Regions from separate parts of the Adlercreutzia sp. ZJ242 genome, predicted to be linked through region 4. Evidence: predicted binding sites of a transcription regulator. Region 4 holds the regulator's gene; each other region holds the start of a gene.

Region 1 (4,852 bases), on a different contig from region 4:
TTTCCTGCGAGGAATCATCGTAAGAAAATTATGTTTTTTGGCGAAAGCTCCGAGGTTCCCCGATTCCCTCAAAACAAGCGTCTGACATGGGTCTTTGAGTATACTTAAAGTTTAATGTCAGCCTCGAAGTCGAACGCTTCGGAGAGGTCGTGGCCGTAGGCTTCGGCGACGGCGAGCGCCTGCCCGCGGCGCAGCTCGGCAAGCTCCGCCTCGCCCGCCTGGGCGTGGTAGTCGGACGCGAGCAGAAGCGAGCGCGCCACGTACTCGGTGACGTGCGGATCGGTCCCCGACACCTCCAGGATGCTCGCGATGGACTCCGGCGAGAGCGACAGAAGCACGCCGCCGTCGATGTCGACGGCGCTGCCGATCGCCTCCTCGAGCATGCTCGCCGCGCCGGACGGGTCCTGCTGGCCGCCTGCGCGCTCGATGGAGCGGCGGATGGCCGCCGCGAAGTCCATGAGCATGCGCAGCAGATAGTCTTGCTCGAACATGGCTACCTCCCCTCCTCGGGCGGGACGAGCCCGAGGTGCTCCCACGCGCGCGCGGTGGCCTGGCGCCCCTTCGGCGTGCGCATCATGAGGCCCTGCTGCATGAGGTAGGGCTCGTAGACGTCCTCCACCGTGTCAGGGTCCTCCGAGAGCGCCGAGGCCAACGTGGTGAGGCCCACGGGGCGCCCCGAGAACTGGACGCAGAGGATCTCCAAGATGCGGTTGTCAACCGCGTCGAGGCCCAAGTCATCCACCTCGAAGAAGCTCAGGGCCTGGGCCGCCACGTCCTCGGTGATGACGCCGTCCGCGCAGACCTGCGCCCAGTCGCGCACGCGCTTGAGCATGCGGTTGGCCAGACGCGGCGTCCCGCGGCTGCGGCGCGCGATCTCGAGCGCGCCCTCCTGGTCGATGTCGACGCCGAGGATGGCCGCCGAACGGCACACGATGGCGCTGAGCTCCTCGGGCGTGTAGTACTGCAGGCGGAACGCGATGCCGAAGCGGTCGCGCAGAGGGCCGGTGAGCAGGCCCGTGCGCGTGGTGGCGCCGATGAGCGTGAAGCGCGGGATGTCGAGGCGGATGGAGCGCGCCGCCGGGCCCTTGCCCACCACGATGTCGAGCGCGAAGTCCTCGAGCGCGGGGTAGAGCACCTCCTCCACCATGCGGTTGAGGCGGTGGATCTCGTCGATGAACAGGACGTCGCCCTCCTCGAGGTTGGTGAGGATGGCCGCGAGGTCCCCCGTGCGCTCGATGGCGGGGCCGGAGGTGGTCCGGATGCTGGAGCCGAGCTCGTTGGCCACCACGGTGGCGAGCGTCGTCTTGCCGAGGCCCGGCGGGCCCGAGAACAGGATGTGGTCGGCCACGTCATGGCGCGCCTGCGCGGCCTCGATGAGGATGGCCAGCGACTCCTTGACCTTGGTCTGGCCCAGGTAGTCCTCGAGGCGCTTCGGGCGCAGGGAGCGGTCGAGCGCCAGGTCGTCCTCCACGAGCTCGGGCGTCACCGCCCGCGCGTGCGCGTCAGCGCCCGCCGCGGCCTCGCCGCGTGCGCCGCCCAAGCCGCCCGCCGCGGCCTCGAACACCATTCCCTCTATGCGTACGCTGTCGTCCATAAACCCCTATCGGCTTCCCAATCGCTTCAACGCATATTGTAGCAGCGCCGCCTCGGCAGCCCCCTCGGGCGCTCCCTTGAGCGCAAGATCAGCCTCGGCCGACGTGAAGCCCATCGACAGCAGCGCCTCGGCGGCCCCGCTCAGGCGCGCGTCGACCACCGACTTCTCGTCAGGAGCCGCGCCGAACAGGCTCTCGGCCCCCGCGTCGAGCGAGCCCTTGAGCTCGAGGATGATGCGCGAGGCGGTCTTCTTGCCCACGCCGGGGATCTTCGCCACCAGGGAGGTGTCCTGGGCGGCGACGGCATCGGCCAAAGCGCGCGGCGAGAAGGTGGACAGCGCCGCGAGCGCCACCTTCGGCCCTACGCCGCTCACCGTGATCAGCCGCTCGAACAGCGCCTTCTCCTCCTGCGTGAGGAACCCGAAGAGCGCCGCCCCGCTCTCGCTCACCTGCAGGTAGGTGAGCACGGACACGCTCTCGCCCACGTCAGGCAGCTTCGCGAGCGCCGCCGCCGACATGGAGACGGCGTATCCCACGCCGTTCACGTCGACATACGCCATGCTGGGGGTCTTCCCCGCCAGCCTTCCGCTTAAAAAGGCAATCATCACGCCTCACCTTCCCCGCCGGTCGCTCCACCGCGCCGCCGCGTCCGACGCGGTTGCGCGCCGCGCGACGCCTGCGCCGCCTCCGCCTTCGCCACCAGCTCGTCGAAGCGCCTCTCGGCGCGCGCGAACCCGTCGTGCGTGGTGTAGCAGATGGCGGCTGCCAGCGCGTCGGCCGCATGGTCGGGCTGCGGCACCTCCTCGAGCTGCAAGAGCTGGCGCACCATGTACTGCACCTGCTCCTTCTCGGCCGAGCCCGTGCCCACCACCGCGAGCTTGATCTGGCGCGGGGTGAACTCCCCCACCGCGAGCCCGCCCTCCGCGCACGCCACGAGCGCCGCGCCGCGCGCCTGCCCCGTGGCAAAGGCCGCCGTGATGTTCTGGCCGAACCACACGGTCTCGATGCCCACGCAGGTGGGGCCGAAGCGCCGCACCACCGCGCCGATCTGGTCGTGGATCTTCAGGAGGCGCTCCGCGAGCGGCTGGCTCGCGGGCGTGGAGACGCACCCGTACGCCACGCAGGCGAGCCGTGAGCCGCGCTGCTCGACGATGCCCCAGCCCGTGTTGGCCAGGCCCGGGTCGATGCCCAGTATGACGCGCTCGACTGACGCCACGATCACAACCCCGCTTTCTCAACAAGTGAGGCTATGATAGAACAAGCGTTTGCCAAAAGCAAGGGCACGAGCAAACAAATGTTTCGGACAGTGCGGCGCCCGCTCTTTACGCGAACTTTGCCCCTGCCTTGGAGCGTGTTTTCGCTCCCCTGAATTCATCCTGACGTTCCCTCCCTACGATGTCCTCATGCTGCGCCAAGGCGAGCCGGGCGCGATCAAAGCATCCGAGGCGCACGCGTTCGATGCCGCTGCCAGACCATGCAAGGCAGACGCATCCGACATCCCGTTTGAAGAAAAAAGAAGAGCAAAGGAGACGCACGTGAAGGAGAAGAACTCTGCCATGAATGATCTCGAAGCCGCATACGATCAGGGAACGTTCGGCGTGTCACGCCGCACGTTCCTCAAGCTGGCCGCCGTCACCGGCGTGTGCGCCGCCGGGGGGCTTTTGGTCTTTCCCGACCAGGAGGCCGCAGCTGCGTTCACGGCACCGAGCTCTCCCCAATGGCCGACACTCTCCGGCAGCAAGGTGCGCTTTACCGTGCACAGCGACACTCATGTGGGCGCTGGCGAGGAAAACGCCTACCGCGAGAAGGTGCCCGCCGCCTTCAGCGCCATCTACGGCATGGCCCCGCAGGTCCACGGGCACTTCTTCGTGGGCGACTCGGCAGACAACGGCACAGCGGACGACTACGACAAGCTGGCCGAGCTGCTGAACGCGCATGCGAAGAGCCCCGTGGGCATCGTCATGGGCAACCACGAGTACTACGCGCATAGCGGCAGCAAGGACAGCGCTCAGGCGGAGTTCAAGGAGTTCCTGTCGTCGAAGCTGACGGTGGCGGGCTCGTTCCAGATTCCCGGCGGCGCCAACGAGGGCCAGACAGACTGCGACTTCGTCGTGGGCGGCACCGATGCTCCCGGCAGCGGCTACCACGTGATTGCCCTCTCATCGCATCCGGGCGGCTATGACAACAGCTGGTACGGCGACCGCCAAGATTGGGTACGTGAGCGTGTTGCCGCCGCAGTGGCGGAGGATGCGAGCAAGCCCGTGTTCCTGCTGACGCACCACCCCTTCGGCAACACGGTCTGGTACAGCGTGGGCGGCAGCTGGAACGGGAAGTTCGGCACCGACAGCTCTGACGTAGAAGGCAACGACGACGCCTTCTACAAGGAGCTTGCCGGGAAGTACCATCAGCTCATCCACTTCTCGGGGCATACGCACATCCCGATGGCCGACCCGCGCTCCATCTACCAGGACGACGGCTTCACGCTCATCCAGACCGCCACGTTCGCGAACAACTTCTGGATGAGCGGCGACGGCCTGGACGAGACGGGGAGCGGCGAGGAACACCCCAATGCCGGGCAAGACGCCAGCCAGTGCGAGCTGGTGGAGATCGACACGGCGACGCATGCCGTCACGATCCACCGCCTGGACTTCCGCAACGGCGCCGCCCTCGGGCAGCCTTGGGTGATCGTCCCCTCCCAGGGGCGCGACGGCTTCCGGTACACGCATGCCGGCATGGAGCAGGCGGCCAAGCCGCCCCTGGTTAAGGAAGGCGCCTCCGTCTCGGTGCCCGAGGAGACCATCAGCGACATGGACGCCTCGTTCGCGCTGACGGCTGACAAGGTGTCCGCCGACGCCTCGGGCGTGAACGACGACGTGGTCATCTCCTACCGCGTCACGGTCGCGCGCGCGTCTGCCCCGGACGCTCCCGTGTTCAATGCGCGCTTCATGTCCGACTACTACAAGGCGGACGTCAACCAGCCGGCTGTGTTCGAGCGTCCGCTGTTCGGCGCGGCGCTCGAGGAGAAGACCGCCTACGTGCTGCGCGCCTACGCCGTCAGCGCGTTCGGGAAGGAGGCGCTTGTCGGCGAGACGGAGTTCACGACCGCCGAGAAGGTCCCGCCCTCGCTGGGCGCCCCGCTGCTTCACCTCGACTTCGCCACCGGCGCGCACGACGACCGTGCCGCCAAGCCGCATGCCGCCGTGCCCTTCGGCGCGTTGACCTACGAGACGGACAGCGCCTTCGGCGTTCCGGTTGCGCTG
Region 2 (4,852 bases), on a different contig from region 4:
CATGGCTCAGTCGTACGCTTACCGCGGGAGCGATGGCCTCATCGACGCGATGGCGGGGCGCCTTGAGGCTGCGGGGCTTGCGCGCGCTTCCGAGGTGGCCGCCGCCGACGTGGTCATCACGTTCTGCACGAGCCAGGGCGCGCTCGAGGACCTCTACTTCGGAGAGGGGGGCGTCATCCAGTCGGCGATGCCCGGCGCGCTGCTCATCGACTTGAGCGCCACTACGCCGAGCTTCGCGCGCGAGATGAGCGCCGTGGCCACGGTGAGCGACCTCGCGCTGGTCGAGGCGCCGCTCGTGGTGGCCGACGTGGCCGCCGCCGACGCGCTCTCGCGCGAGAACGCCGCGTGCTTCGCGGCGGGCGAGGCTGACGCGGTCACGAGGGCGCGGCCCGTGCTCGAGGCGCTGTTCGGGCAGGTGAGCGAAGAGGGCGCGCCGGGATCGGCCCAGCTCGCGCGCGCGGCGTACACGCTGCAGCTCGCGGCGCAGGTCATCGGCGCCGTCGAGGCTGACGCGCTCTTCCGCGCGACGCGCCGCAGCGTCTCGTGCGGCAACGCGGGGGAGGGCGAGCGCCCGGGCGGCGCGTCGCCTGCGGCGGCCCAGGTGCTCGAGGCGGTGGCCGCCGAGCGCTTCACGGGCGCCTACAACGCCGAGATGCTCATGTCCGCGCTGTCCGCGGCCATCATGGCGGCCGACGACGTGGAGCTCATCCTGCCGCAGGCCGAGGCCGCGCTGCACCTGCTCGAGCTTCTGGCCGTGGTGGGCGGCGCCGACAAGTCGCCCGCGGCGCTGTCGCTCGTGTACGGCGACGAGTCCGAGTGCGCCAAGCACGGCCTGGACTGGACGCGCGCCGAGGAGGTCTACGGCGCGGGCAAGCACGACGGCGAGGACGACTACGCCTTCGAGGACGACGGCTGCGGCTGCGGGCACGATCACGAGCACCGCTACGACGACTACGAGGGCTACGACCTCGACGATCCCTACGGCACCTTCTCCAACAACTGAGGCGCGAGGGGGCGCGGACGTCTCATGAGCTCCTTCGATGACGCCGGACCGGGTGCTTGCGCCAGCGCCCGCAGCGCAGCTGCCGCCCTCGGCGACGATACCCTGGGCGCTTGCGGCGCAGCTGCCGCAATCGACGACGGCGACCTCAACCCCTCCGCGTGCGACCTGTGCCCGCGGGCATGCGGCGCGAACCGCGCGGCGGGGGAGCGGGGCGCGTGCGGCGCGGGCGCGGAGGTGCTCGTGGCGCGCGCGGCGCTGCACCTGTGGGAGGAGCCTCCCATCAGCGGCGACAACGGCAGCGGGACCATCTTCTTCGCACACTGCCCGCTGCGCTGCGACTACTGCCAGAACGCGGTGATCGCGCACGGCGCCCTCGGCGCGCCCGCACGCGTGCCCGACCTGGCTGCGATGTGCCTCGACCTCGAGCAGCAGGGCGCGCTCAACGTGAACTTCGTCACGCCCACGCACTACGCCCCCCATGCGCGCGCGGCGGTGCGCCTGGCCCGCGTACGCGGCCTGGCGCTTCCCATCGTGTGGAACACGAGCGGGTACGAGACCGCGCGCGCCATCCGCGACAACGCGAACGAGGTGGACGTGTACCTCACCGACTTCAAGTACGCTGACGCGTCCCTCGGCGCGCGCTACTCGCACGTGCCCGACTACCCTGAGCGGGCGACGGAGGCGCTCGACGCCATGGTGCGCGCCGTGGGCGCGCCGGCGTACGACGAGTACCGCGGGCAGGAGCGCATGACGCGCGGCGTGGTGGTGCGCCACCTCATCCTGCCGGGGCACCTGGACGACTCCAAGCGCGTGGTGCAGACGGTGCACGAGCGCTACGGCGCCGACGTGCGCCTCTCCATCATGAACCAGTACACGCCCGTGGTGGCGACGGCTGCGCAGGCGGGCGACGCGCGGGCGCGCCGCGTGCTCGCGCGCTGCCCCGAGCTGGCGTGCCGCGTGCCCGACGAGGAGTACGAGGAGCTGCTCGACTTCGCCGACGCCCTCGGCGTGCCCGACTACTTCTGGCAGGAGGGCGGCGCCTGCGAGGAGAGCTTCATCCCGGAGTTCTCCGGCACGGGCGCCTAGGCTTCCGCGACGGCATTTCCCGAGCAGCTTGCGACCACCTCCTCCGCGCATCTTCCGAGCCTCCCTTTCCCTTGACAGGCGAATGTCCGTTCGATATTATAGCAAACAAACATTCGCAAGAACAGATGTTTCGCTATTCAGGAGGCCAGGCCCATGAACGTCGCCGACAAGCTCGAGATCCTCGCCGACGCGGCCAAGTACGACGTGGCTTGCACCTCCTCGGGCGTCGACCGCGCGGGGAAGAAGGGGCGGCTCGGCGCGGCGTCGTCAGCGGGCTGCTGCCACAGCTTCACCGCCGACGGCCGCTGCATTACGCTGCTCAAGGTGCTCATGACCAACGTGTGCGTGTTCGACTGCGCCTACTGCTCGAGCCGCGCGAGCAACGAGGGAGTGGTGCGCACGTGCTTCAAGCCGCGCGAGCTGGCCGACCTCACCATCGGGTTCTACCGCCGCAACTACATCGAGGGGCTGTTCCTCAGCTCGGGCGTCATGCGCAACCCCGACTTCACCTCCGAGCTCATGATCCAGACGCTCGAGATACTGCGGGGCGAGTACGGCTTTCGCGGGTACATCCACGCCAAGGCGGTGCCGGGCACCTCACCTGAGCTCATCACCCGCCTCGGGCATCTGGCCGACCGCATGTCGGTGAACCTCGAGCTGCCCTCGAGCGAGAGCCTTGCGCTGCTTGCCCCGCAGAAGTCGAAGCGCGCCATCTTGGCTCCCATGCGGCAGATCAGCGAGTCCATCGCGGAGGACGTCGAGTCGCGCGCGCTCGTGCGGCGGCGCACCACCGTGTACATGGCGAGCAGTCGCCCGCGCGCGGCGGCGCGCGCCTTCGTGCCCGCCGGGCAGTCAACCCAGATGATCATCGGCGCCTCGCCCGAGAGCGACTACCAGATCCTGAGCCTGTCGGCCGCGCTCTACCGCTCGCTCTCACTCAAGCGCGTGTTCTTCAGCGCGTATCTGCCCGTGAACGAAGACGCGCGGCTTCCCTCCACCGACGCCATCCAGCTCAACCGCGAGCACCGCCTCTACCAGGCCGACTGGCTCATGCGCTTCTACGGGTTCGAGGTGGGCGAGGTGATCGACGAGGCGCATCCGTTCCTCGCCACCGACGTTGACCCGAAGGCGAACTGGGCCCTGAACAACCTGGACTTGTTCCCCGTCGAGGTGAACACCGCGCCGTTCGAGACGCTCCTGCGCGTGCCGGGCATCGGCGTGCGCGGCGCCAAGCTCATCGTGCGCGCGCGTCGCCAGTCGACGCTGCGCGAGGACGAGCTGCGCCGCCTCGGCGTGGCCTACAAGCGCGCCCGCTACTTCATCACGTGCAACGGCACGTACGCGGGCGCCGGCGTCGAGTTCTCGCGCGAGTCGCTGCACGCGGCGCTTGCGGCCCCCATCCAGGGCGGGCGGCACGGCAGGCGTGCCGACAGGGCGCTTCCCGGCCAGATGAGCCTGTTCGACTCCGTGAGCACGCCCGAGAAGGAGCGCGCGCTCGGGCGGGGGCGCGCCGCGCAGGAGAACCGGGCGCTCGCGGGCGCGGAGACGGGCGCGGGCATGGTGGCGGGCACGGCAGCGGCCGGCAGGTCGGGCGGCGGCAGCGGCGCAGGCGTCACGAGGGGAGCGGCCGCGCAGGAGCGCCGGGCGCTCGCGGGTGCGCGGCGCGCGAAGCCGACGGTGGAGGCGCTGTTCTGATGCCCGCGCAGCCTGAGGTATACGACGAGGTGGCCTACGTCTACGACGGGACGCTCGAAGGCCTGCTCTCGGCGATCTTCGCGGCCTACGCCAACCATGAGGACCCTTCCGACGTCGTGCGCGAGGGCGTCATGCAGCCGCGGCTGGCGCAGCGCCTAGCGCGCATCGAGACGGACGTCGCGCACGCCGACCGCGTGCGCCGCGGGCTGTGCCGGGCATGCGGGCACCAGGCGTTCAGCGCCGTGAGGAAAGCGGCGCTCTCCGCGCGCGAGGACGCGGGAACCGCCGCGTACCGCTTCGTCCGCTACGCCATGGACAGCCAGAAGAAGCGCGACTGCACGCGCTGCCGCAAGCGCGCGACGTGCTCGGGCGCGCAGGGGAGGGGGCCGTGCCCCAAGCAGCGCGGGCGCGCCCTGTCCGACGTCACGCACCCGGCGGTCGAGCCGCTGTTCAGGATAGCGCGCGCGGTTGACCAGGAGTGCGAGCACATGCGCCAGTTCATCCGCTTCGAGCACCTCAGGTCGGACGAGGCGGACGTGTGGTTCGCGCGCTGCAACCCGCGCGACAGCGTGGTCCCGCTGGTCATGGGGCACTTCGTCGAGCGCTTCAGCATACAGCCCTTCATCATCTACGACGAGAACCACCACCTCGCCGGCGTCTTCGACGGGAGCACGTGGTACCTCGTCCGCACCAACGACCCCGCCACGTCGCTGCTCGAGCTCCCCGGCCACGCGGCCGACGAGGCGGCGATGCAGCAGGCGTGGAAGCGCTTCTACCGCACGGTGGCCGTGGAGTCGCGCTACAACCCCGAGCTCCGCCGGCACTTCATGCCCAAGCGCTTCTGGAGGAACCTCACCGAGATGCAGGAGGACCCCCAAGCTCTCGCCGTAAGCGCGCGCCGCTAGGGCGCCTTGGGGGAAGTCCTCGCCGCAGAAAGACGCGAAACGGTAAAGGGAGATTAGCGTTTTGATGACAAAAATATGAGGGATATGCGCGCGGACGTGCGACGTTCGTCACCCGCGCAAGCGTCGAGGCGCGCATCGCCGAGCGTCCGAAGGCGGGAAGGCC
Region 3 (4,852 bases), on a different contig from region 4:
CGCGCCTTCGCCTCCGCCGTGGAGGCGAACAGCGCGCGGATGTCGTCCCACAGCCCGATGTAAGTGGCGGGGTTCGAGCGCGGGGTGCGCCCGATGGGGCTCTGGTCGATGTTGATGACCTTGTCGAGCTTCTCCGTGCCCGTGATCTTGCGGTACGCGCCCGTGCGGCGGTGCGCGTGGTTCAGCCGGTTGGCGAGCGCCGGCGCCAGCGTGTCGGTCACCAGCGAGCTCTTGCCCGAGCCCGACACGCCCGTGACCACCGTCAGCGTGCCGAGCGGCACCTCGACGGTGACGTTTCGCAGGTTGTTCTCGGCGGCGCCCGTCATCTTGAGCGACCCGCGCCTGGGATGGCGGCGCGCGGACGGCACCTCGATGCGGCGGCGCCCCGCGAGGTAGTCGGCCGTGAGCGAGCCCTGCGCGCGCATGATCTCCTCGGGCGTGCCCGCGGCGACCACCGCCCCGCCGTGCTCGCCCGCGCCCGGCCCCATGTCCACCACGAAGTCGGCGGCGCGGATGGTGTCCTCGTCATGCTCCACCACGATCACGGTGTTGCCCAGGTCGCGCAGGCGCTCGAGCGTCGCGATCAGGCGCTCGTTGTCGCGCTGGTGCAGGCCGATCGAGGGCTCGTCGAGGATGTAGAGCACGCCCATGAGGCCCGCGCCGATCTGCGTGGCCAGCCGGATGCGCTGCGCCTCGCCGCCGGAGAGCGTGGCCGTGGCGCGCTCGAGCGTGAGGTAGTCGAGCCCGACGTCGACCAGGAAGCGCAGGCGCGCCTTGATCTCCTTCACGATGGGCCCCGCGATGACGTCGTCCTGGCCCGTGAAGCTCAGGCCCTCGAAGAACTCGAGCGAGTCCTTCGCCGACAGCTCGGTGACGTCGTGGATGGACTTCCCGCCGACCGTCACCGCCAGGATCTCGGGGCGCAGGCGCCGCCCCTTGCACGTCTTGCAGGGGATGGTGGCGAAGTACGCGGAGAGCTTCTCGCGCTGGGAGTCGCTCTGGGCCTCGGAGTAGCGGCGCTTGACCGCCTCCAGGACGCCCTCCCACTCGATGAACCAGTAGGTGTCGCGGCCGTCCACCGTGACGTAGTCGACGCGCACCTTCTCCGCGCCCAGGCCGTGCAGGAGCGCCCTCTGGCTCTGGGGCCTCATGTCCTCCCACGGCGTGGAGGGGTCCTCGCCCAGGTGGATCGCCACGGCGCGCAGCACCTGCGGGTAGTAGTTGCCGCTCTTGAACGGCGCCACCGCGCCCTCCGCGAGGGACAGCGACGGGTCGGGGATGACGAGCGACGGGTCCACCTCGTCGCGACTGCCCAGGCCCAGGCAGTCGGGGCAGGCGCCGTACGGCGCGTTGAACGAGAAGTCGCGCGGCTGGAGCTCGTCGAGGGAGTGGCCGTGCTCGGGGCACGCGAGCGCCAACGAGAACAGGTGCTCGCCCGCGCCCAGGCCGCCCGTGGCGCCCGACGACGCGCTCGCGGCCGGCCCCTGCGGCTTGCCGTCGGGCCCCATGACCTGCACGAGCACGCGCCCCTCGGCGAGCTTGCAGGCGAGCTCGACCGCCTCGGCGACGCGGCTCACGGCCGAGGGCTTGAGCGTCACGCGGTCCACCACCACGTCGATGAAGTGCTTGATCTTCTTGTTGAGCGTGAGCGGCTCGTCCCCGAGCCTCATGATCTCCCCGTTAACGCGCACGCGCGAGAAGCCCTCCTTCTGCAGGTCGGCGAAGAGCTTGGTGAACTCGCCCTTGCGGCCCGTGACCACGGGCGCCATCAGGATGGCGCGGCGCTCCTCGCCCATCCCGAGCTTGACGATCTCGTCGGTGACCTGGTCGGTGGTCTGCTTCTTGATCTCGCGCCCGCACTCAGGGCAGTGCGGCGTGCCCACCCGGGCGAACAGCAGGCGCAGGTAGTCGTAGATCTCCGTGGTGGTGCCCACCGTGGAGCGCGGGTTCTTCGACGTGGTCTTCTGGTCGATGGAGACCGCCGGCGACAGGCCGTCGATGGAGTCGAGGTCGGGCTTGCTCATCTGCCCGAGGAACATGCGCGCGTAGCTGGAGAGGCTCTCGACGTAGCGGCGCTGCCCCTCGGCGTACATGGTGTCGAAGGCCAGGCTCGACTTCCCCGATCCCGACAGGCCCGTGATGACCACGAGCTTGTCACGCGGTATGGTGAGGTCGACGTTCTTCAGATTGTGCTCGCGCGCACCCTTGATGACGATTTCGCTTTGTCCCATGAGCTCCGCTTTCCCGCTCGTTCGTTTTCTCGAACACGCATTGTAGCTCAAAAAGCGAAACTATGTTCGTAAAACATGCGACGTTTTCCGCGACTTCAGCGATTTCGCACATCTCGATTGGCGCGCCTACATGAAGAACGGGGCGAACGACAGGGCGGTCAGGGCGGCGGCGAACAGGGCGCGGGCTTTCTTGCGGCTCATGGCGACCTCCTTTGCGACGAGGCGTTTCCGATGCCGCCAGCATACGGGGAGGCAGGCGCGCCCGCGAGGCGCAGCCGGCATCCGTCAGCGCCCCACCGCCAACCCGTAACCGCCCCGGGATGTTGCGCGCACCGCGGACTGCGCCCTGGTAGCCCTTGCGCTCGCACCCACCCCGCAGCTTGCCCGCGCCGCAACGCCCCATCGCACCCCAGCCCTTTCCGGCGCTCGACGCCCCTACCCGCGGGGATGGGCCTGGGCGTGGACGGCTTTGAGGCGCTCGGGCGAGACGTGCGTGTAGACCTGCGTGGTGGACAGGCTCGCGTGCCCGAGCATCTCCTGGACGCTGCGCAGGTCGGCGCCGCCGGAGAGCAGGTCGGTGGCGAAGGTGTGCCGCATGGCGTGGGGCGACAGGCTCTCGTCGAGCCCCGCCGCGCGCACCGTCGCCTTGAACATCTTGCGGATGGCGTCGGGCGACATCCGGTTCCCGCGCGCGGAGACGAAGAAGAACTCCGAGGCCCTCCCCCTCAGCAGCTGGGGGCGGCCCTCTGCGGCGTAGGCGCGCATGGCCTGCACGGCGAGCTCGTGGACGGGGATGATGCGCTCCTTCGCGCCCTTGCCGAGCACCTTCACCTGGCCGCGCGCGAGGTCGACGTTGGCCGCCTTGAGGCCCGACGCCTCCGACACGCGCGCGCCGCATGCGTAGAGGAGCTCGAGCAGGGCCAGGTCGCGCAGGTCCTCGCAGGTCTGCTCGCGCGGGGTGCCGTCGAGGGCGCGCGGGGCGTGCACCGACAGAAGCCGCGCCATGTCAGCCGGCTTGATCACCTTCGGCAGGCTTCGGGGCGTCTTGGGGCCCTGCAGCACGCTCGCGGGGTCGACGTCCACGCGGCCCTCGCCCACCAGCCAGCGGAAGAAGCTGCGCAGCGCCGACAGGCGCCGGTTCACCGTGGTGCGGCAGTAGCGCGCCTGGTCGAGCTCGCCCAGGTAGAGGCGCAGCTGCTTGTGCGTGACGTGCAGCGGGTCGAGCGAGGCGCGCTCGGCCCAGCGCAGGTAGTCGGTCAGGTCGACGCGGTAGTTGCGCACGGTGTGCGCGCTCGCGTTGCGCTCGACGGCGAGCGCGCGGCAGAAGTCCTCGACGTGCGACGCGCCGGGGAGCACGGGGGCGCCGCCGGGCGAGCCCGCAGGCGCTTCGGCTGCGAGCGCGGATCCGACCTCGCCAGCGGCGGGCTCCCGCCTGCCAGCCGCAGCCTCCGCCGCGGACTCGCCGGGATCGGGCGTCATGCGCCCTCCCCTTCGCCTGCCAGCCCGTTCCCAGCCGCCGCGGCCGCCGCGCCTGTCGCGCTCGCATTCGCCGCGCCTCGCGAGGCCCACGCGGGGAGGAGCCCCGCCGCCTCAAGTGCGCTGCGGTAGCGCAGGAGCGCCTCGTTCGCGCGCGCGGCGTAGGCGTGGTAGCGCGCCGCCTTGTTGCGGACGCGCTCGGGCAGAGGCGGCATGATGCCGAAGTTCACGTGCATGGGCTGGTAGTCGGCAGTCGCCGCGTCGGTCGCATACGCCAGAAGCGCGCCGTACACCGTCTCGCGCGGCAGCTCCGGCAGCGCAATTCCGCGCAGGTCGGCCGTCGCGGCAAGCGCCACGTGCAGCCCCGAGCGGATGGCCTCGCAGTACCCCTCCGTGCCCGCGAGCTGCCCCGCCACGTACACGGGCGCGGGGAGGGCGCGCGCGGCGGGCGTGGTCAGGCGCCCGTGCGCGTCGAGCAGGCGCGGCGCGTCGATGAACGTGTTGCGGTGCATGACGCCGAACCGCGCGAACTCGGCGCCCTCGAGGCCGGGGATCATGCGGAACACGCGCTTCTGCTCGGGGAAGGTGAGGTTGGTCTGGAATCCCACCAGGTTGTAGCTCGAGCCGAAGGCGTCCTCGGCGCGCAGCTGCAGGGCGGCCCACGGACGGCGCCCCGTGCGCGGGTCGGTGAGGCCGACCGGCTTCAAGGTGCCGAAGCGCGGGGCGTCATGCCCCGCGCGCGCGATCTCCTCGATGGGCTGGCAGGCTTGGAACAGGTCCTTGCTCTCGAAGTCCTTCGCGATCACGCGGTCGGCGGCGAGCAGCGCCTCGATGAAGGCGTCGTACTCCTCGCGCGTGAACGGCGCGTTGAGGTAGTCCCCCGCGCCCCCCGAGGCGTCCTCGTAGCGGCTCTGGCGGAAGAGCTTGCCCAGGTCGAGCGAGTCGGCCATGACCACCGGCGCCGCCGCGTCGTAGAACGCGAGCGACTCCCTGCCCGTGAGGCGCGCGATCGACGATGCCAGCGCGTCGGAGGTGAGCGGGCCCGAGGCCAGCACCACCGCGTCGGCGCGCGCGGCCTCCGCCTCCACGTCGACGACCTCCTCGCGCACCACCTCGATGAGCGGGTGCGTCTCGACGAGCGCCGT
Region 4 (4,852 bases):
CAGGGCTGCTTGTGGACTTGGGATCTCGCCTTGCTCGCTCTTGCCCTCGCAGGGGCGCCTGAGGTTAGCCCCAGATCGAGGAGGTTTCTGCAGGAGGCGTCTGCTGGCCAGGCATGTTGCCGAAGTCGAACATCGTCGAGAGATCGCCCGAGCTGACGGCCTCGATGATGCTCGGCATCATGATGACCAGGTAGATCGCGTTGAACACGAGCGCCACCGAGCTGACGGCCAAGGCTACGAGGGCCTGTCGCTGGATCGCGCGGGCTGTGGCGTCTATGGACTCCTCGGAGCTGATGACGCCGCGCACCTTCACGTACGCGATGATGGAGCACGCAAGTGCGATCGAGCTGACCAGCACGCCGCCGAGCAGCATGGAGACAGGGCCCGCGATGATGCCGAAGGTGACGAGCGACTGGGCTGACTTGAGCTGTGCCGTTCTTCCGAGCGTCGGCGGCTGCATCGGGTTTTCGCCTGCCTGGTTGTCCTCTTTGCGCTGGTTTTCGTCCACAGGTGTTCTCTTTTCTGAAAAGTAAGCTTCTGACCTGGTGTTTTATCTACGAGGCGCTGAGAGCCGTTCTAAGGCCCCGTTTTGCCTTCCCCTGACCTCTGAGTCGTGGAAATCTAGCGTCCGCTGCTCCCGAAACCGCCTTCTCCGCGCTCGCTTGCCGGAAGGCTCTCTGCGCCCTCGAGCGAGACGACGGGAACGGCGACGATCACGAGCTGCGCGATGCGATCTCCGGGCTCGATGCGAAACGCCTCGCGTGCGTCGAGGTTGACGAGGATGACCTTGACCTCGCCGCGATAGCCGCTGTCGATGAGCCCCGGCCCGTTGACGACCGAGATGCCGTGCTTCGCCGCAAGCCCGCTGCGCGGGATGACGAGCCCGGCGTAGCCCTCGGGAATGGCGAGCGCAAAGCCGCAGCTGATCGTCGCGCGCTCGAAGGGCTCAAGCACGGCGGCGTGCGTCGCGCGCAGGTCAAGCCCTGCGTCACCTTCATAGGAATAGGACGGACGTTCGATTTCAGCGTCAGTCATGAGAAAGGGCACTTTAAGCGGCATGGCGCACCTACGCATTCATTTCCTTGAGGGCTTGGGCGAACTCCTCGATGCTCTGGAAGTCCTTGTACACGCTGGCGAAGCGGATGTAGGCGACGTCGTCGAGGTTCGCGAGGCGCGCGAGGACCATGTCGCCGAGGTCCTTCGAGCGCGTCTCAGTGCGCGGCGAGGACCTCAAGTCGCCCTCGATGCCCGAGATGAGCCCGTCGATCTGCTCGGGTGAGATGGGGCGCTTCGCGCAGGCGATGAGCAGGCCGCGCATGAGCTTCTGGCGGTCGAACGCCTCAGATGAGCCGTCGGACTTGATGATGATGATGGGGTTCTCGCCGAGGCGCTCGTAGGTGGTGAAGCGATGCGCGCACGCAAGGCACTCGCGCCGACGGCGAATAGACGCTCCTTCTTCAGCTGACCGGGAGTCAACGACCTTCGACTCAGCGTATCCGCATGATGGGCAGTACATGGCGCTCCTTAAGCTCGTTTGCGCTCCATCATACCGCATGCGGTACAGACGGCGTCCATCTGCACGAAATAAGGATGCTGGCCGCTAGAGGACGAGCGCGGCGACGCTCATGAGGATGCCCGCCGCGAAGGAGACGATCACCTGGGTGCGCGTGAACCGGTTGAACGGAAGCCCGGCGAGCGAGCCTGCAGCTTGCGCGGGGTCTGAGGCCGCGGACGCCTCGTGCGGCATGGCCTCGCCGCCTTTTCCGGGAAAGCTGATGATATGCGCGCAGCGCACGGGCGTGCTCTCAGGGGCCAAACGAAGAGCGGATGTGCCTTCCACAGGGTAGTTCATCTCAAGATTCTTCATTTTTCTTCCCTCCAGGTCTTGCGTAGAACCTTTGTTCGTGGATATAATAGGTCGAACAAAAGTTCATGTCAATACCTTTTTAAAACATTTGTTCGCGAAGGAAGGAAAAGCCATGGCACAGAAGATCACGAAACGCCAACAGGCAGTGCTCAGCTGCATCGAGGATTGTATTCGGGAAAAGGGCTATGGCCCCACGGTCCGCGAGGTGTGCCAGACCCTGGGCCTCTCCTCCCCTTCCACCGTCCACGTGCACCTGAAGGCGCTCGAGGAGAAGGGCTACATCAAGCGCGACCCGCTGAAGTCGCGCTCCATCGCGCTCACCTATCCGCTCGAGGACGAGGCCACCAACATCATCACGCCGAGCTTCGGCAAGGTCGTCGACGTTCCCCTCGTGGGTGACGTGGCGGCCGGCACGCCCATACTCGCGCAGGAGAACATAACCGACACCATCACGCTGCCCACGGACATCGTGGGGGACGCGCCGTCGTTCCTCCTCTCGGTGCGGGGTGACTCCATGATCGAGATCGGCATCAACGACGGCGACTACGTCGTGGTGAAGGAGCAGCCCGTCGCCAACAACGGGGACATCGTCGTGGCCATCGTCGACGACGGCGCCACGGTCAAGCGCTTCTACAAGGAGAAGGACCACATCAGGCTGCAGCCTGAGAACTCCAGCATGGACCCCATCATCGTGAGCGACTGCTCCATCGCGGGCAAGGTCGTGGCGGTGTTCCGCAGGCTGTAAGGCGGGCAAGCGCACCTCGAAAGCGCACCCGCCTTACAGCTCATGGCCGCGCAGCCTTCGGCGCCTCAGCCCCCTCCCCTTCCCGCTTGACGCGGTAGGGGGCGAACGTGTCGGCGTAGCTCGGCGGGACGAGCATGGTGAGGCGCGTCCCCTCTCCCTCGTGCGCCTCCCCTATGAGGTGGCAGCGCTCGTGCGCGAGCGCGACGAGCGAGCCTTTCGCGTAGGGGATGAGCACCTCCATGTGCACGTCGGACGCGGCGGCGGCAGCGCTGATGCGCCGCACGAGCTCCTCGATGCCGAAGCCGGTATGGGCGGACACCACCTGGGCGAACGGGTAGCGGGCGGCAAGGCCCGCGCGCTCCTCGTCAGCGAGGAGGTCCGCCTTGTTGAACACCTCGATGCAGGGGATGCCCTGGGCGCCGATCTGGCCGAGCACCTCGCGCACGGCCTCGGTCTGCCCCTCGAACTCGGGCGACGAGGCGTCGATCACGTGCAGGATGAGGTCAGCGCCCGTGATCTCGTCGAGCGTGGACTTGAACGCCTCCACGAGCGTGGTGGGGAGCTTCTGGATGAAGCCCACCGTGTCGGTGATGGTGATCTCGCGTCCCTCGGGAAGCTCGAACTTGCGGGTGGTGGAGTCGAGCGTGGCGAAGAGCTTGTCGTAGCTGAGCACGTCGGCGTTCGTGAGGCGGTTGATGAGGCTCGACTTGCCGGCGTTGGTGTATCCGGCGAGCGCCACCTTGAACATGCCGCTTGCGTACCGGCTCTCGCGCTGCAGCGCGCGCACCTCCCCCAGATGGGCGAGCTCGCGCTTGATCGAGGTGATGCGCTTGCGCACCATGCGGCGGTCAACCTCGAGCTGGCTCTCGCCTTCGCCGAAGCGCGACCCCACGCCGCCGCCCATGCGATTCGAGGCCAGATGCGCCCACATGCCGCGCAGGCGCGGGTAGAGGTACTGGTTCTGCGCGAGCCTCACCTGCAGGCGCCCCTCGCGGCTGGTGGCGTGCAGGGCGAATATGTCGAGGATGAGCGCCGTGCGGTCGATCACCTTGACGTCTTTGTCAACGATGTGCTCGAGGTTCGACTGCTGCGAGGGCGTGAGCTCGTCGTCGAATATGACCAGGTCGGCGCTGTGGGCGCGCGCGAGGTCGGCGATTTCCGCGGCTTTGCCGCTTCCCACGAACGTGCGCGGGTTGAGGGCGTCGAGCTTCTGCGTGGTGGTGGCCACCACATCGGCGCCGGCGGTGTCGGCAAGGCGCTCGAGCTCGGCGAGCGAGGAGGAGAGCGGCCAGGCAAGGCCCGGGCGGTCGACGCCGACGAGGACGGCGCGCTCGCGGCGCTCCTCCGAGGTGGTGACGGGGCCGCGGTAGATGACGGGTTCGAATTCAGACACGGTAAGGCTCCTTGCTGCGTGCCGTCACGCGCCGGTCGAGAGCCGGGGCAGCTCAACCGGCAGCTCGACCGTGCCGGCGAAGCTCTCGGCGGCAGGCCCCGTCATCATCACGTGGCCGTCGTCGGCCCATCGGACATGAAGCGTGCCGCCGCGCAGGACGAGGTCGTTCTCGCGGGTTGCGCGCCCGGTGAGGAAGGCGGCGACGTTTGTCGCGCACGCGCCCGTGCCGCACGCGAGCGTCTCGCCGCAGCCGCGCTCGAACACGCGCATGTGGATCCCGTCATCCGCGGTGACGGCGAACTCGACGTTGACCTTCTCGGGGAACGCCTCGTGGCGCTCGAAGAAGGCCCCCACGGCGTCAAGGTCGAGCGTCTCAAGCGACTTCTCAGCCGGATCGGCGAACAGCGCGTCGGACACCTCGTCCCAGCTGTCGACGAAGCAGATCGCGTGCGGGTTGCCCATCGACACGCACGTGAAGCGAAACGTGCCCCACGGGGACTCGAGGGGAAGCTCCTTCACGAACGCGGCGCCTTGGTCAGACGCGGCGTTCGCCGGCGCGTCCACGGGCACCTCCGCGGGATCGAGCACGGGGCGGCCCATGTCGACCGTCGCGCTCGTCAGGAGCCCCGCCTCGTCGGTCGTGAAGCTTATGGGCCGCGGGCCGGCGAGCGTGTCGGCGACGAACGCGCCGTCCTGCGCGTTCACGAAGCCGCGGTCCACGAGGAACTTGGCGAAGCAGCGCACGCCGTTCCCGCACATCTGGGCGAGCGTGCCGTCCGAGTTGATGTAGTGCATGTACGCGGCGCAGGCGGGGTTCGCGGAGGGGCGCACGAGGATGACGCCGTCG

Evidence for each region. The regulator LexA, encoded in region 4, represses DNA repair genes until DNA is damaged. The targets are predictions, from matches to a motif close to CNAACANNTGTTNG.
Region 1: a site for LexA is predicted at 2,880-2,893, ahead of ruvC (crossover junction endodeoxyribonuclease RuvC). Genes of this name have one in related genera too.
Region 2: a site for LexA is predicted at 2,208-2,221, ahead of G7Y49_RS02025 (putative DNA modification/repair radical SAM protein). Genes of this name have one in related genera too.
Region 3: a site for LexA is predicted at 2,287-2,300, ahead of uvrA (excinuclease ABC subunit UvrA). Genes of this name have one in related genera too.

Annotation. Positions count from the first base shown of each region.
Region 1 covers NZ_JAAKEE010000052.1:1,648-6,499, forward strand. The annotation lists gene G7Y49_RS10070 (hypothetical protein) at 105-491, opposite strand; gene ruvB (Holliday junction branch migration DNA helicase RuvB) at 494-1,594, opposite strand; gene ruvA (Holliday junction branch migration protein RuvA) at 1,601-2,197, opposite strand; gene ruvC (crossover junction endodeoxyribonuclease RuvC) at 2,197-2,808, opposite strand; gene G7Y49_RS10090 (LamG-like jellyroll fold domain-containing protein) at 3,128-4,852, shown strand, end outside.
Region 2 covers NZ_JAAKEE010000003.1:115,215-120,066, reverse strand. The annotation lists gene G7Y49_RS02035 (NAD(P)-binding domain-containing protein) at 2-1,003, shown strand; gene G7Y49_RS02030 (radical SAM protein) at 1,028-2,089, shown strand; gene G7Y49_RS02025 (putative DNA modification/repair radical SAM protein) at 2,243-3,784, shown strand; gene G7Y49_RS02020 (TIGR03915 family putative DNA repair protein) at 3,784-4,689, shown strand.
Region 3 covers NZ_JAAKEE010000002.1:99,520-104,371, forward strand. The annotation lists gene uvrA (excinuclease ABC subunit UvrA) at 1-2,231, opposite strand, end outside; gene G7Y49_RS01230 (tyrosine recombinase) at 2,667-3,710, opposite strand; gene trmFO (methylenetetrahydrofolate--tRNA-(uracil(54)-C(5))-methyltransferase (FADH(2)-oxidizing) TrmFO) at 3,707-4,852, opposite strand, start outside.
Region 4 covers NZ_JAAKEE010000026.1:13,868-18,719, reverse strand. The annotation lists gene G7Y49_RS07355 (hypothetical protein) at 65-508, opposite strand; gene dut (dUTP diphosphatase) at 622-1,059, opposite strand; gene nrdR (transcriptional regulator NrdR) at 1,067-1,516, opposite strand; gene G7Y49_RS07340 (hypothetical protein) at 1,601-1,867, opposite strand; gene lexA (transcriptional repressor LexA) at 1,980-2,612, shown strand; gene hflX (GTPase HflX) at 2,653-4,005, opposite strand; gene dapF (diaminopimelate epimerase) at 4,030-4,852, opposite strand, start outside.